DNA from 2 places in the Mesorhizobium sp. M2A.F.Ca.ET.037.01.1.1 genome. Region 2 is predicted to be linked to the other one. Evidence: predicted binding sites of a transcription regulator. Region 2 holds the regulator's gene; the other holds the start of a gene.
The links. The regulator PhoB, encoded in region 2, activates phosphate uptake and scavenging genes when phosphate is short. The targets are predictions, from matches to a motif close to TGTCATNNANCTGTCAT.

Region 1 (5,039 bases), on a different contig from region 2:
CCATTGGTGCGGCCGGGCAGCTCGCCCTTGTAAGGCTCATAGGCGAAGAACAGCCGGTTCATCACCGCGGTGCCGCGCGTGTCGGTCAACAGTTCCGACTGGTAGCCGATCAGGCCGCGCGTCGGCGCATGGAAGACGAGGCGCTGGCGATTGCCGCCGGACGGACGCAGCTCGACCATCTCGGCCTTGCGCTCCGACATTTTTTGCACGACGACGCCGGCATGCTCCTCGTCGACGTCGATGACGACTTCCTCGACCGGCTCCAGCAATTCGCCGTTCTCGCCCTTCTGCATGACGACGCGCGGACGCGACACGGCAAGCTCGAAGCCTTCGCGGCGCATCGTCTCGATCAGCACCGCGAGCTGCAATTCGCCGCGGCCGGACACGAAGAAGGAGTCCTTTTCGGCCGATTCCTCGATCTTCAGCGCGACATTGCCCTCGGCCTCGCGCAGCAGGCGGTCGCGGATGACGCGGCTGGTCACCTTATCGCCCTCGGTGCCGGCAAGCGGGCTGTCATTGACGAGGAAGGACATGGTGACCGTCGGCGGGTCGATCGGCTGCGCATGCAGCGGCTCGCTCACCTGCGGGTCGCAGAACGTGTCGGCGACGGTGCCTTTGGACAGGCCGGCGATGGCGACAATGTCTCCGGCCTGGGCTTCGTCGATCGGCTGGCGCTCGAGGCCGCGGAAGGCAAGAATTTTTGAGACGCGGCCGGTTTCGATCTGGGTGCCGTCATGATGCAGCACCTTGACCGGCTGGTTGGCCTTCAGCGTGCCGGACTCGATGCGGCCGGTGATGATGCGGCCAAGGAACGGATTGGCTTCCAGGATGGTGCCGATCATCCGGAACGGGCCTGGATGGACCGTCGGCGCCGGCACGTGCTTGACGACGAGGTCGAACAGCGGCGCCAGGCCCTGGTCCTTCGGACCTTTGGGGTTTTCCGACACCCAGCCATCGCGGCCCGAGCCGTAGAGGATCGGGAAATCGAGCTGCTCGTCGGTGGCGTCAAGCGCGGCGAAGAGGTCGAACACCTCGTTGACCACCTCGACATGACGGGCGTCCGGACGGTCGATCTTGTTGATGACGACGATGGGCCGCAAGCCCACCTTAAGCGCCTTGCCGACGACGAACTTGGTCTGCGGCATAGGTCCTTCGGCGGCGTCGACGAGCACGATCGCCGAATCCACCATCGACAGGATGCGCTCCACCTCGCCGCCGAAATCGGCGTGTCCGGGCGTGTCGACGATGTTGATGCGGGTGCCGTGCCAGTCGACCGAGGTCGCCTTGGCCAGGATGGTGATGCCCCGCTCTTTTTCGAGGTCGTTGGAATCCATGGCGCGTTCGGCGACGCGCTGGTTGTCGCGGAAGGCTCCGGACTGTTTCAGAAGCTGATCGACCAGCGTGGTTTTGCCATGGTCGACGTGCGCGATGATCGCGATATTTCGGAGGTTCATTTTTCTGGTCTCGGGAACGTTGCAGGCGGCAGGCTTAACAAGCGCCGCCTTTTTCGGTTGCGCGGCTCATACAAGGTTTTTCGCATTTGCGAAAGGGGAGGCCCGACCCCAAATAATGGTCACTGATTCTTAAACGTCTTGGTGTGAAATGATTCTGTTAACCAAGGCGGAACCTTTGAGGGGCCGGGCGATTTCATGTTCATGACCGATCAGATGTCCAGATTGCGTCCGGTTTTCGCGTGGGCGGCGCTTGGCCTGCTCGTCGCGGCGGGCGCCGCGCAGTCCGCGGCTGCGCTCAGGCAAGCCGATCCGATCTCGCCGCCCGATGCCCAAACGGCGCAGCAGATGTTCGCCGATGCCCCCGACGGCGTCGACCCGATCGTCACCGGCCCGGTCAGCGCCGCCTTCAAGCAGCGCCAGAAGGATGCCAATTGCGACACCGCGGTCTGGCCGAACATTCCGCGCGCTTGTTATCCGGATTGACGCTCTCAATACCGCAAACGTAGCGATCCTTCGCGCCCCCTGTCCTACCGGACATCTCCCCCACTTGAGTCCCACTTGATGGAGTTGGCTGTCGCGTTTGATTTCGCCAATCGCCGACGTTGCCGAAGGAGCGAGGCGCCAAAGCTGCTGATCTCCCCCCAAGTGGGGGAGATGGCCGGCAGGTCAGAGGGGGGCGCTGTCCCGCCGACGGTTCCAACTTTCACTTCAAGCCGATCGCACCGGGTCCAGCGTCACCTTGTAAAGCTCGTTGTCGTCGCGATCCATCAGCCGCACCGTGAGCTGCTCCGTCGCACCCGAAATATCGACCAGCCCGAAGAACTGCAGGCCGGCCGACGGCGGCAGGTTCTGGCCCTGCTCGGCGGTCGGCGCCTTGATGAATTTCAGCTCCGGCCCGAAGGTCATGTCGAGGTCGTTGGGGCCGAAGGTGCCGGCATGGATCGGGCCGGACACGAATTCCCAGAACGGATTGAAATCCTGGAACTGCGCCTTGCCGGGGTTGTAGTAATGCGCCGCCGTGTAGTGCACGTCGGCGGTGAGCCAGACGGTGTTGGTGATGCCGGCAGTCTTGATGAAGCGCAGCACATCGGCGAATTCGAGCTCGCGCCCCTTCGGCTTGCCGTTGTCGTTGTTGCTGACGGCCTCGAAGCCGGCCTTCTTCGCCGCGTCGTCCCAGACGACGAGGCCGAGCGGCATGTCGGCGGCGATGACCTTCCACGTCGCCTTCGAGTTTGCCAGCTCGCGCTTCAGCCACTTGGACTGCTCTTCGCCGATCATGCGCGACTTCGGCGTCAGCGTTTCATCCAGGTTGGCGCCGTTCGGGCCGCGATAGGAGCGCATGTCGAGGAAGAACACGTCGAGCAGCGGCCCATGCGAGATCTTGCGGTAGACGCGGCCCGGCTCCGACGGCTCGTAACGGATGGTGGTCATCTCATGGAAGGCGCGCGCGGCCCTGGCCGCCAGCACATGGATCGACTTTTCCTTGTAGCGGTCGTCCTTGCTGAGGTCCTTCGAGTCCGACCAGTTGTTGAGCACCTCGTGGTCGTCCCATTGGTAGAAGGTCGGGCAGATGGCCGAGAGGGCAAGCACATGCTTGTCCATCATGTTGTATTTCCACTGGTCGCGATATTCGTCCAGCGTCTCGGCGACCTTGCGCTTGCCGTCGAGCATGACAACGTTCTTCCACTTGCCGCCGCCGGGCAGGTCGACCTCGTCCTTCAGCGCGCCGTCGGCATAGATCGTGTCGCCCGAATGCAGGAAGAAGTCCGGCGTGTGCTTGGCGATGGTCGAATAGGTCTTCATGCCGGTCTCGTCGATGCCCCAGCCCTGGCCGGCGGTGTCGCCTGACCAGGCGAAGCGCACGTCGCGCTTCGAGGACGGCGCGGTGCGGAAACGGCCGACGATCGGCTCGGAGACGGCGTTGATGTCGGACAGGTCGGCCGCGATCATGCGGTAGAAGATGTCCTGGTCGGAGGCGAGATCGGTGAGCAGCCGCTTCACCGTGCAGTCGCTGGCCGGCGACGTATCGAGCGGCGCGAGCCTTGTGGCGTTTGCAAAACTTTCGGTGGTCGACACTTCATACATAACGCGCGCGGGCCGGTCGGTGCGCGTCCACACCATGCCGGACGTGGCGTCGACGTCGCCGGACTGCACGCCATGCGTGAAGGCCGGCCGCTGGCTGGCGCGGGAATAATAGGGCAGCGCCAGACCGGAGGCGCCGACAAGGCCGAAGGCGCTGGCCGAGGTGACGAAAGCGCGGCGGGTAAGGGAAAGCTTGTCCATGGCTGTCTCCGGATGGCTTTGAACGGGACCGCCAAGCTCTCGCCTCAATGTTTCAGGCGTGTCTCGGAACCATGAAGTTTTGATAACAGTCGACAGAACTGCTGATCTCCCCCCTTGTGGGGAAGATGGCCGGCAGGCCAGAGGGGGGCGCGAAGGATCGCCAACTTCTCAGGAACGGCCTGTTCGAGCTTCTGGCCGACGGCTTTGATTGGCTGCAATTCAACTGACAAGTCGGCGGGACAGCGCCCCCCTCTGCCCTGCCGGGCATCTCCCCCACAAGGGGTGAGATTGGCAGCTCAAGCCGCCTGCGGCTCCGGCTCGAATGCCGGCTTGGTCGTATTGATCAGCAGCGAGATACAGGCCGCCGCGATGCCCGTCATGCCGGCGATCAGGAAGGCCAGTTCGTAATTGCCCTGCAACTCGCGCATCGTGCCGCCGAAGGCTGCAGCCGCCGCTGCGCCCACTTGGTGGCCGGCGACGATCCAGCCGAACACGATCGGCCCGCTACGGTCGCCGAAGGCTTCGTTGGCGAGCCGGAGCGTCGGCGGCACGGTGGCGATCCAGTCGAGCCCGTAGAGCACGGCGAAGATGATCAGGCTGGTCGCCGAGAAGCCGGAATAAGGCAGATAGATCAGCGACAGGCCGCGCACGGCATAGTAGACGCCGAGCAGCTTGCGCGGATCGAAACGGTCGGTGAGCCAGCCGGACAGGGTGGTGCCGATCAGGTCGAAAATACCCATCATCGACAACAGCCCGGCCGCCTGCACCTCCCCGATGCCCATGTCGCCGCAAAAGGCGATAAGATGCGTGCCGACGAGGCCGTTGGTGGTGAAGCCGCAGACGAAGAAGGTGGCGAAGAGATACCAGAACACCCGTGTGCCGGCGGCGCGGCGCAGCGTGTTCAGCGTATGCGCCAGGAAATTGCCCTGCGATGCGGGCGACACCGGCGGCACGTCGTCGGCATCGGCGCCATAGCGCACCTGACCGATCGAGGCCGGGCGTTCCGGCACCAGCAGAAAGACCAGCGGCACGAGAGCAGCGGTGGCGATCGCGATCGCTATGGCGACTGGCTTCCAACCTCCCGACTGGGCCAGCGAGGCAAGCAGCGGCAAGAACACCAGCAGGCCGGTAGCGCTGGAGGCGGACATCAACCCCATCACCAGGCCGCGATTGGTCTTGAACCAACGGTTGACGATTGTTGCGCCGAGCACGGTCGCGACCGCGCCCGAACCGATGCCTGAAAACACTCCCCAGGTGATCAGCAGATGCCACGGCTTGGTCATCAGCAGGCTGAGCGCGGTG
Region 2 (10,036 bases):
ATGACGGGACGTTCATCGGCGTGCGTGTCGATATCACCGACATCAAGGTCCGCGAAAAGGCGCTGCGCGACTCCATGCGCCAGATCGACCTCTACCGGCACGTGATGGATGAGCTGCCGGTGGCGGCCTTCATCAAGGCCGACGATCTCAGCATGGAATTCGTCAACAAGGCCTGGTGCGCGCTGACTGGATTCGCCAAGGACGAGGTGCTCGGCAAGACGGATCGCGAGCTTTTCGCGTCGGAAGAGGCGGACGGCTTCAGCAATGACGATACCGAAGTCGTGGCAACCGGCGCGGGGCGCGAGGTCGAGGAGGCTGTCACCCATCGCGACGGCACCGTGCGGCAGCTTATGACGCGCAAGAGCCGGCTGGTGGCCATTGACGGGTCGGTGCATCTGGTCGGCTCCAGCACCGACATCACCGACGTCAAGGCGCGCGAGCAGGCGCTTCGGCAGAGCATGAGCGAGAACGAGGTGTTCCGCAGCCTGATCGACAATGTGCCGGTGTCGATCTACGCCAAGCGTTCGGACCTCAGGCAATTCTATGTCAACAAGGGCTGGTGCGATCTCACCGGCTTCAGCAAGGAAGAGGCGATCGGCAAGACCGACGTCGAGATATTCGGCGCCGACGGCGAAGCCTTCGTCGCCGGCGACCTTGCCGTGCTGCGCACCGGCGAAACTCAGGAGATCGAAGAGACGGTGGTGCTGCCGGACGGCAGCGTCAGGCACCAGTTCGCGCGCAAGGGCGCGATGATCGCCTCCGACGGCTCGCTCTATCTCATCGGCTCCACCACCGACATCACCGAGCTCAAGCAGCGCGAGGCCGAGCTCAGCGAAGCACAGCGGCGCGCCGTGCTCGCCGACCGGGCCAAGTCGGAATTCCTCGCCAATATGAGCCACGAGATCCGCACCCCGATGAACGGGGTCCTTGGAATGGCAGAGCTTTTGGCAAAGTCGGACCTCGATCCGAAGCAGAAGACGTTCACCGACATCATCGTCAAATCCGGCAACGCGCTGCTCACCATCATCAACGACATCCTCGATTTCTCCAAGATCGACGCCGGCCAGCTGGTGCTCGACCCGGCGCCGTTCAATCTGGCCGAGGCGATCGAGGATGTGGCGACGCTGGTCTCGACGCGCGCCAAGGAGAAGGACCTCGAGCTCATCGTGCGCATCCAGCCGGGGCTCGAAGGCCAGTTCGTCGGCGATGTCGGCCGTGTCAGGCAGATCGTCACCAACCTGCTCGGCAACGCGGTGAAGTTCACTGATGAGGGCCATGTGCTGGTCGACGTGACAGGCGAGCGGGTTCCCGCGGGAACGAAGCTCACCATTTCCGTGACGGATACCGGCATCGGCATTCCCGAGGACAAGCTGAAGGTGGTGTTCGAGAAGTTCAGCCAGGTCGATACCTCCTCGACCAGGCGGCACGAAGGCACCGGGCTTGGCCTCGCCATCACCTCGCGGCTGGTCGAGATGATGGGCGGCGAGATCGGCGTCGACAGCGCCGAGCGCAAGGGCTCGACCTTCTGGTTCACGGTCACGCTGCCCCGGGCCGAGCAGGGCGGGCAGCGCATCACACCGGTCGACGTCACCGGCGCGCGCGTGCTCGTCGTCGACGACAACGCCGTCAACCGCTCGATCCTGAGCGAGCAGATGGCGTCGTGGACGTTCGATGCCTGCGCGGCCGAAAGCGGCGCCGAAGGGCTTAAGGTGCTGATTGCCGCCGCCGCCTATGGCGTGCCGGTCGATTGCGTCGTGCTCGACTATCAGATGCCGGGCATGACCGGCGCCGAGATGGCGCGCATCGTGCGCAACACGGCGGGCCTGGCGCATACGCCCATCATCATGCTGACCTCGGTCGACCAGTCGCTTGCCAACACGACCTATCGCGACCTCGGCATCGATGCGCAGCTGATCAAGCCGGCGCGCTCCTCCGTCCTTCTGGAAACGCTGGTCGCGACCATCCAGCGTCATCGCCACAGCAGCGCCGCGGCACGACCCGCCGTTGGCGGCAGCCTATCGCAAGCCGCGCCGGCGCAGACGGCGACGTCGGACCGCGCCATGCTGCAGCCGCCGCCCGTGCGTGCGCGCCAACGCCCGGCCGAAGCCGAGCGCGGGCTCGACATCCTCGTTGCCGAGGACAATGAGGTGAACCAGATGGTGTTCACCCAGATCCTTGGCGAGACCGGCTACCGCTTCGAGATCGTCGGCAACGGCCGCAAGGCGCTCGATGCTTTCGGCAAGCTCAATCCGCGCATGATCCTGATGGACGTGTCGATGCCGGAAATGAACGGGCTGGAAGCAACAGGCGCCATTCGCAAGCTCGAGCAGGACATGGGCACGCATGTGCCGATCGTGGGCGTCACGGCGCATGCGCTGAAGGGCGACCGCGAACGCTGCCTCGAGGCCGGCATGGACGATTACCTGCCGAAGCCGATCAGCCCGCGGGCGCTGCTCGAAAAGCTCGAGCGCTGGCTGGGTTCGGATATCGAGACCCGGCGCAGCGCGGGTTAAAGCGAATTTAGCCGGCAGGCGGGCGCAAGGCGTTGACGTATGCGTATGGTGCGATCGCACCATATCAAAGCAAACGCCAAGCTCTGACAATCGTAGCATTGATTCCGCTCTTCGGTTACGGGCGGGAGCAGCGACCGCCAACAAGAAACAGCGTCGACTCTACCCCAACGGACCTGTTTTCGGCGATGGCCACGCCATGATCCGCTCTGGCATGCAGGCAACGCGCTCTCGTCCGGATTTTATTTCCCGGCGGCCGCGATCCGGCCGCCGGGATAATTTTTGATTCAAAAGTCAGACAAGTCGCTGATTCCCGCGGCAAACTCCGGCCGACCCGCAGAGACCGCCGGAAGCCCTTCCGAGCATCCCCGTTCAGGCGTTACCGGGCTGACACGAAACTGTCATGCGACTGTAATAATCGAAGTCTATTGCGCTCACCGGGCGCCGATAGAACGGGTGCCGAAAGACCATCTTCCGAACAGGAGTAGGCCACATGAGACATTTCATCCGCTCTGCGGCCGTTGCGATTGCAATGGCTGCGGCATCAACCCTTAGCATCTCCGCCGCGATGGCAGCCGATATCTCCGGCGCCGGCGCCACCTTCCCCTATCCGATCTATGCGAAGTGGGCCGACGCCTACAAGAAGGAGACCGGCATCGGTCTCAACTACCAGTCGATCGGCTCCGGCGGCGGCATCAAGCAGATCAAGGCCAAGACGGTGACCTTCGGCGCTTCCGACGCGCCGCTGAAGGGCGAGGATCTCAACTCCACCGGGCTCGCGCAGTTCCCGATGGTGATGGGCGGCATCGTTCCGGTCGTCAACCTCGAAGGCGTCAAGCCGGGCGAGCTGGTGCTCGACGGCCCGACGCTGGCCGACATCTTCTCCGGCAAGATCACCAACTGGAACGACGAAGCGATCAAGAAGCTCAACCCGGACGTCAAGCTGCCCGACCAGGCGATCGCGGTCGTGCACCGTTCGGACGGCTCGGGCACCACCTTCAACTTCAGCTACTATCTGGCCGACGTCAGCGCCGACTGGAAGTCGAAGGTCGGCGTCAACACCGCGCTCGAATGGCCGGTGGGCATCGGCGCCAAGGGCAATGAGGGCGTCGCCAACAACGTCTCGCAGACCGGCGGCGCGATCGGCTATGTCGAATATGCCTATGCCAAGCAGAACAAGCTGACCTACACCGACCTGATCAACAAGGACGGCAAGAAGGTCGAGCCGACCGCCGCCGCCTTCTCGGCCGCCGCGGCCAATGCCGACTGGAACTCGCAGCCGGGCTACGGCGTCATCCTGGCCAACCAGGCCGGCGCCGAAACCTGGCCGATGACGTCGGCCACCTGGATCCTCGTCTACAAGAAGCCCGACGATGCCGCCGCCACCGGCGAGGCGCTCAAGTTCTTCGCCTGGTCCTACGCCAAGGGCGACGAGCTGGCCGCCAGCCTGGACTATGTTCCGATGCCCGACGCGGTCGTGAAGAGCGTCGAGGAAATGTGGGGCAAGGATATCGTCGACGCGAACGGCAAGCCGCTCTATTCCGGCATGTAATCTGACGAACAAGGGAGGGCGCTTCCGGCGCCCTCCTGTCTCTTTCGAAATGCGAGGGGCTAAATGAGTGCCGTTTCCGAAGCCGCGACATCGTCCGCCATGCGGACCAGGGAAGCGACAGTGCGCCGCTTTGCCTTCACCGACATGGTCTTCCGGGCGGCTACGCGCGCTTCCGCCATCCTCGTGCTGGTTCTGCTCGGCGGGGTCGCCATCTCGCTGATCGCCGGATCGTGGGAAGCGCTGTCGAAATTCGGCATATCCTTCCTTTCGACCGAATCCTGGAACCCGGTCACCGAGAATTTCGGCGCGCTGGCGCCCATCTACGGCACTATCGTCACCTCGGCCATCGCCATCATCATCGCCGTGCCGATCGGCATCGGCATCGCCGTCTTCCTGACCGAGCTTTGCCCCCGCCCTCTCAGGCGCCCTATCGGCATCGCCGTCGAGCTTCTGGCCGGCATTCCCTCGATCATCTACGGCATCTGGGGCCTGTTCGTCTTCGCGCCCTTTCTGCAGACGACGATCCAGCCCTTCATCATCTGGCTCTTCAAGGGCATCCCCGGCCTCAACAGCCTGTTTGCCGGCCCGCCCTACGGCATCGGCCTGCTGACCTCCTCCCTGATCCTGGCCATCATGGTGCTGCCCTTCATCACCTCGATCACCAAGGACGTGTTCGACACGGTGCCGGCGGTGTTGAAGGAATCGGCATACGGTATCGGCTGCACGACCTGGGAGGTGACGCGGCGCGTGACCATTCCCTACACCCGCGTCGGCATCATGGGCGGCGTCATGCTCGGCCTCGGCCGCGCGCTCGGCGAGACGATGGCCGTCACCTTCGTCATCGGCAACGCGCATCGCATCAGCGCCTCGCTGTTCGCGCCGGGCACGACGATCTCGGCGACGATCGCCAACGAGTTCACCGAGGCCGATGGCGCGATCTACACCTCCTCGCTGGTGGCTCTCGGCCTGATCCTGTTCATAATAACCTTCATCATCCTGGCGCTCGCACGCTACATGCTGCTGCGCATCGATAGCCGCACGGGAGCCTGACCGATGGCGACTGCCGCATCAATTCACCAGAGCCGCAAGCGCAAGAATGCCGTGATGATGGCGCTGTGCGTCATCGCCGCCGGCATCGGCCTTGCCTGGCTGGCGCTGATCCTCGGCGCCCTGCTCTACAAGGGGCTCTCCGGGGTGTCGCTGGCCGTGTTCACCCAGATGACGCCGCCGCCGGGCGATGCCGGCGGCCTGCTCAACGCCATCTACGGCAGCATCGTGATGACCATCATCGGCATCTTCGTCGGCACGCCGATCGGCGTGCTGGCCGGCACCTACATGGCCGAGTATGGCCGCTTCTCGAAGCTCACCACGGTGGTGCGCTTCATCAACGACATCCTGTTGTCGGCCCCTTCGATCATCGTCGGCCTGTTCGTCTATGAGCTGATGGTGCGGCCGATGGGGCACTTCTCGGCCATCGCCGGCGCCGTCGCGCTGTCCATCCTGGTGATCCCCGTCGTGGTGCGCACCACCGAGGACATGCTGAACCTCGTGCCCAACGCGCTGCGCGAGGCAGGCACCGCCATCGGCGCGCCGCGCTGGGTGGTGATCCGCTCCGTCGCCTACCGCGCGGCGCTGTCCGGCATCGTGACCGGCATATTGCTGGCGATCGCCCGCATCTCCGGCGAGACGGCGCCGCTGCTCTTCACCGCGCTCAACAACCAGTTCTGGTCGAGCAATCTCAATGCCCCGATGGCCAGCCTGCCGGTGACCATCTTCCAGTTCGCTCTCAGCCCTTACGAGGAATGGCAGCAGCTGGCCTGGACGGGCGCACTCATGATCACCTTGACGGTTCTCGGGCTGAGCATCATCGCCCGCAGCCTAACCGGACGCAGAGAGGACAGATGAAACCGATGTTGTCCACCGACCTGAACGTAGCCGACACGACCGTCGAGAAGGCCAAGATCGAGGTCAAGAACCTCAACTTCTACTATGGCCAGTCGAAGGCGCTGAAGGACATCAACCTGTCGCTGCCCGAGCGCAGCGTGACCGCCTTCATCGGCCCGTCGGGCTGCGGGAAGTCGACGCTGCTGCGCGTCTTGAACCGCATCTACGAGCTTTATCCGAAGCAGAGCGCCGAGGGCCAGGTGCTGCTCGACGGCAAGAACATCCTCGATCGCTCGCAGGACCTCAACCTGCTCAGGACCAAGATCGGCATGGTGTTCCAGAAGCCGACGCCGTTCCCGATGTCGATCTACGAGAACATCGCCTTCGGCGTCAGGCTCTATGAGAAGATCAGCAAGGCCGAGATGGACAGCCGCGTCGAGTCGGCGCTGAAGCGCGCCGCACTCTGGAACGAGGTTAAGGACAAGCTCAACGCCAGCGGCCAGAGCCTCTCGGGCGGCCAGCAGCAGCGCCTTTGCATCGCCCGCACCGTCGCGGTGAAGCCGGAGGTCATCCTGCTCGACGAACCGGCCTCGGCGCTCGATCCGCTCTCGACCGCCAAGATCGAGGAGCTGATCGACGAATTGCAGGCCGACTACACGATCGTCATCGTCACCCACAACATGCAGCAGGCGGCGCGCGTGTCGCGGCAGACGGCGTTCATGTATCTGGGCGAGCTGGTGGAATTCGACCGGACCGAGAAGATATTCACCTCGCCCCGCGAGAAGCGCACCCAGGACTACATCACCGGCCGCTTCGGCTGAGCTCATACGAGGACAACATCATGGCCGAACATACCGTCGCCTCGTTCGACGAGGATCTGAGGCAGATCAGCCGGCTCATCAACGACATGGGCGATCTCGCCGGCTCCATGGTCGGCGGCTCGACCAGGGCCCTGCTCGAAAGCGACAATGCGCTGGCGCAGCGCGTCGTCTCCGACGATGCCATCATGGACGCGCGTCAGCGCGAGCTTGACGACCGCGCCATCACGCTGATCGCCAAGCGCCAGCCGATGGCGGACGATCTTCGCCACGTGGTCGGCTCGATACGCATGGCGGGCGACCTCGAACGCATCGGCGATCTCGCCAAGAACATCGCCAAGCGCGTCGGGTCAGTCGGCGTCAGCACCGCCCCGCGCGACCTCACGCATTCGATCGATTCCATGGCGCAACTGGTGCTGATCCAGGTCCAGGGCGTGATTCAGGAATATACGGTGGGTGATGCCACGGCGCTGGCCAAGCTTCGCAACGACGACGAACGCATCGACGTCAAATACACCTCCGTCTTCCGCGAGCTGTTGACCTACATGATGGAAGATCCGCGCAACATCACCGCTTGCACTCATCTTCTGTTCTGCGCCAAGAACCTCGAGCGCATCGGTGACCATGTGACCAACATCGCCGAGAACGCCTATTATGTGCTGACCGGCACGCAATTGCCCGCCAACCGTCCCAAGCAGGACGAGACGGCAATGTCGGCGCCGGCCGCCTGACGGAAAAGGTTACCCCGATGATCGCGCCACGCATCATGGTGGTGGAGGACGAGGAGCCGCTGGGGGTGCTGCTTCGCTACAATCTCGAATCCGAGGGTTACCAGGTGGAAGTGGTGACCCGCGGCGACGAGGCCGAAATCCGCCTTCAGGAAAATGTTCCCGACCTGCTCGTGCTCGACTGGATGGTGCCGGCGGTCTCCGGCATCGAGCTCTGCCGGCGTCTCAGGATGCGGCCCGAGACCGAGCGGCTGCCGATCATCATGCTGACCGCGCGCGGTGAAGAAAGCGATCGGGTTCGAGGTTTGTCCACCGGCGCCGACGACTATCTGGTCAAGCCGTTCTCGACGCCGGAGTTCATGGCGCGCGTCAAGGCGCTGCTGCGCCGCGCCAAGCCGGAGGTGCTGTCCAGCGTGCTCAAGGTCGGCGACATCGTGCTCGACCGCGAATCGCACCGCGTCTACCGCAAGAAGAGCGAGATCAGGCTGGGCCCGACCGAGTTCCGCCTGCTCGAGTTCATGATGCGGCATCCCGGCCGCGTGTTCTCGCGCAGCCAGCTACTCGACAATGTCTGGGGCGAGACGATCTATATCGACGAGCGCACGGTGGACGTGCATGTCGGCCGCCTGCGCAAGGCCGTCAACAACGGCCGCATGCCGGACGTCATCCGCACCATCCGCGGGGCGGGTTATGCAATCCGGGAAGACTAGGGATATGCTGATATTCAGGTGAGGCCGGCCTGCGAATGGCGGCTTCCTGCGCTTCCGGTACTCACGTACCAAAAAGTACGCTCCGTTCCGGTTCTCGGAACCCACCATTCTCGACTCGGCCTGACCTGAATCTCAGCATATCCCGGCGCTTGAGCTTGCGGCTTATGCGACGTGCTTGCCCGCTCTTGCCTGGACACCCGGCGCGAAGATCTCCTGATCGACGAAGGTCAGCGCGCGGGTGGCGCAGCCTTCGCGGATCAGCGGCAGCTCGTTCGGCTCGGTGTCGAAGGAGATCGAGCTCGAGTGCTGGCCGCCGGCGGTCTGGGCGATCGCCTCCCTCAGCGCCGGCTCGATCAGGTCGAAGGCGGCCGCGCTGACGCCGACCATGGCGACCGGCGCCGGGTCGATGAGGGCGAACAGGCTGCCAAGACCGAAGCCCAGCGCCTCGCCGGCCCGACGATAAGCTTCCCGTTCGGGGCCGTCCTCCTGCCGGGCCTTTGCGGCCAGCGCGCGCATGTCGGCGTCGCCGATGTCGGTCGGCGCGGCGTCCTCGCTTATCCCCATGGCGCTGCGCCAGATGGCGTAGTTGCCGGCATAGGCCTCGACGCAGCCGCGGCGGCCGCAGCGGCAAAGCGCGCCGCCCGGACGATGGATCATGTGGCCGAACTCGCCGCCGGAGGAATGCGTGCCGGTGAACAATTCGCCCTTCAGCACCAGGCCCATGCCGATGCCGTGCGAGAGCAGGATGGCTATGAAATTGTCGCGATAGCGCTCGGGATCGCGCCATCGCAGCGCCACCGCCATCATGTTGCAGTCGTTCTCCATGGTGGCGGGGATGCCGAATTCCCTCTCCAGGATGTCGGCGAACGGAATGTCGGTCAGCGGCGTGATCGGCGACCATAGCATGGCGCGCGCGTGGGAATCGGTGATGCCTTGAATGCCCATGGCGATGCGGGCGACGCTGCCCACGTCGAGATCGGGATCCTGCAGCCGGCGCCGGACGATCGCCAGGCACTCGCCGATCAGCTCGTCGCGCGGCATGACGAGCGTGTCCAGGCGCCGCTGTTCCTCGGCGATCACCTGGCCGGCATAGTCGATGACGGCGACCGACAGGAAGTTCAGCGACAGCACCACCGTCAGCACCGCGGCGGCTTCGGGATTCAGCGCCAGGCCGATCTGCGGCCGGCCGCGTTTCAACGCCGTCGGCTCGCTGGCCTTGCTCTCGGTGAGGATGCCCTCCTGGATCAGATCGGCGGAGATCGCCGAAATGGTCGAGTGGCTGAGGCCGGTGGTGGCGGCAATTTCCGTCCGCGATGGCTGGCCGGCGCGGCGCACGGCCGAAATCACCATGGCGCGGTTGCGCCGGCGCAAATCGTCGTGACGGATTCCGACCGACATCGTCTCGCACGTCCTCCCCGGTCATCGCGGCCTTGTGATGATGCCATGGCCTGTCGCTGACACGCTAAGGATAGTGGCAGAAGCCAAAGCCGATGTCATTATTTATTGCGGACTCCGAAAAAAATGCCTGGACCCATCAAATGCCATCAGAATGTCGGTTGACAGCTTCATTTCGCTGGACCACTATTTTTTTGAGGCTCGAAAAAAAGCCTCTTATGCCGGCCTTCGGGCCAGTCTGGGTCGCGCCGCACAAGGCGCAGGGAGGATATCATGAAAAAATTCGCAGCCGCCATTCTGGCGGGCGTAGCCATGTCGCTGACGCTGGCTTCGGTCGCCGAGGCGAAGGACAAGGTGATCGGCGTCTCGTGGTCGAATTTCCAGGAAGAGCGCTGGAAGACCGACGAAGCGGCGATGAAGGCCGCAATCGAGGCCGCCG

Region 1: EOA27_RS19950 (alkaline phosphatase) is a predicted target of PhoB. The motif match lies at 3,809-3,825, and genes of this name have one in related genera.

Annotation. Positions count from the first base shown of each region.
Region 1 is NZ_RZSA01000408.1:306-5,344, reverse strand. Features, by position in the region: partial or broken gene typA (translational GTPase TypA) at 1-1,454, opposite strand, end outside; gene EOA27_RS19960 (hypothetical protein) at 1,650-1,937, shown strand; gene EOA27_RS19950 (alkaline phosphatase) at 2,163-3,737, opposite strand; gene EOA27_RS19945 (MFS transporter) at 4,034-5,039, opposite strand, start outside.
Region 2 is NZ_RZSA01000089.1:1,117-11,152, forward strand. Features, by position in the region: partial or broken gene EOA27_RS07100 (PAS-domain containing protein) at 1-2,513, shown strand, start outside; gene pstS (phosphate ABC transporter substrate-binding protein PstS) at 3,004-4,062, shown strand; gene pstC (phosphate ABC transporter permease subunit PstC) at 4,126-5,112, shown strand; gene pstA (phosphate ABC transporter permease PstA) at 5,116-5,967, shown strand; gene pstB (phosphate ABC transporter ATP-binding protein PstB) at 5,964-6,767, shown strand; gene phoU (phosphate signaling complex protein PhoU) at 6,788-7,495, shown strand; gene phoB (phosphate regulon transcriptional regulator PhoB) at 7,513-8,202, shown strand; gene EOA27_RS07135 (ROK family protein) at 8,365-9,600, opposite strand; partial or broken gene EOA27_RS07140 (substrate-binding domain-containing protein) at 9,871-10,036, shown strand, end outside.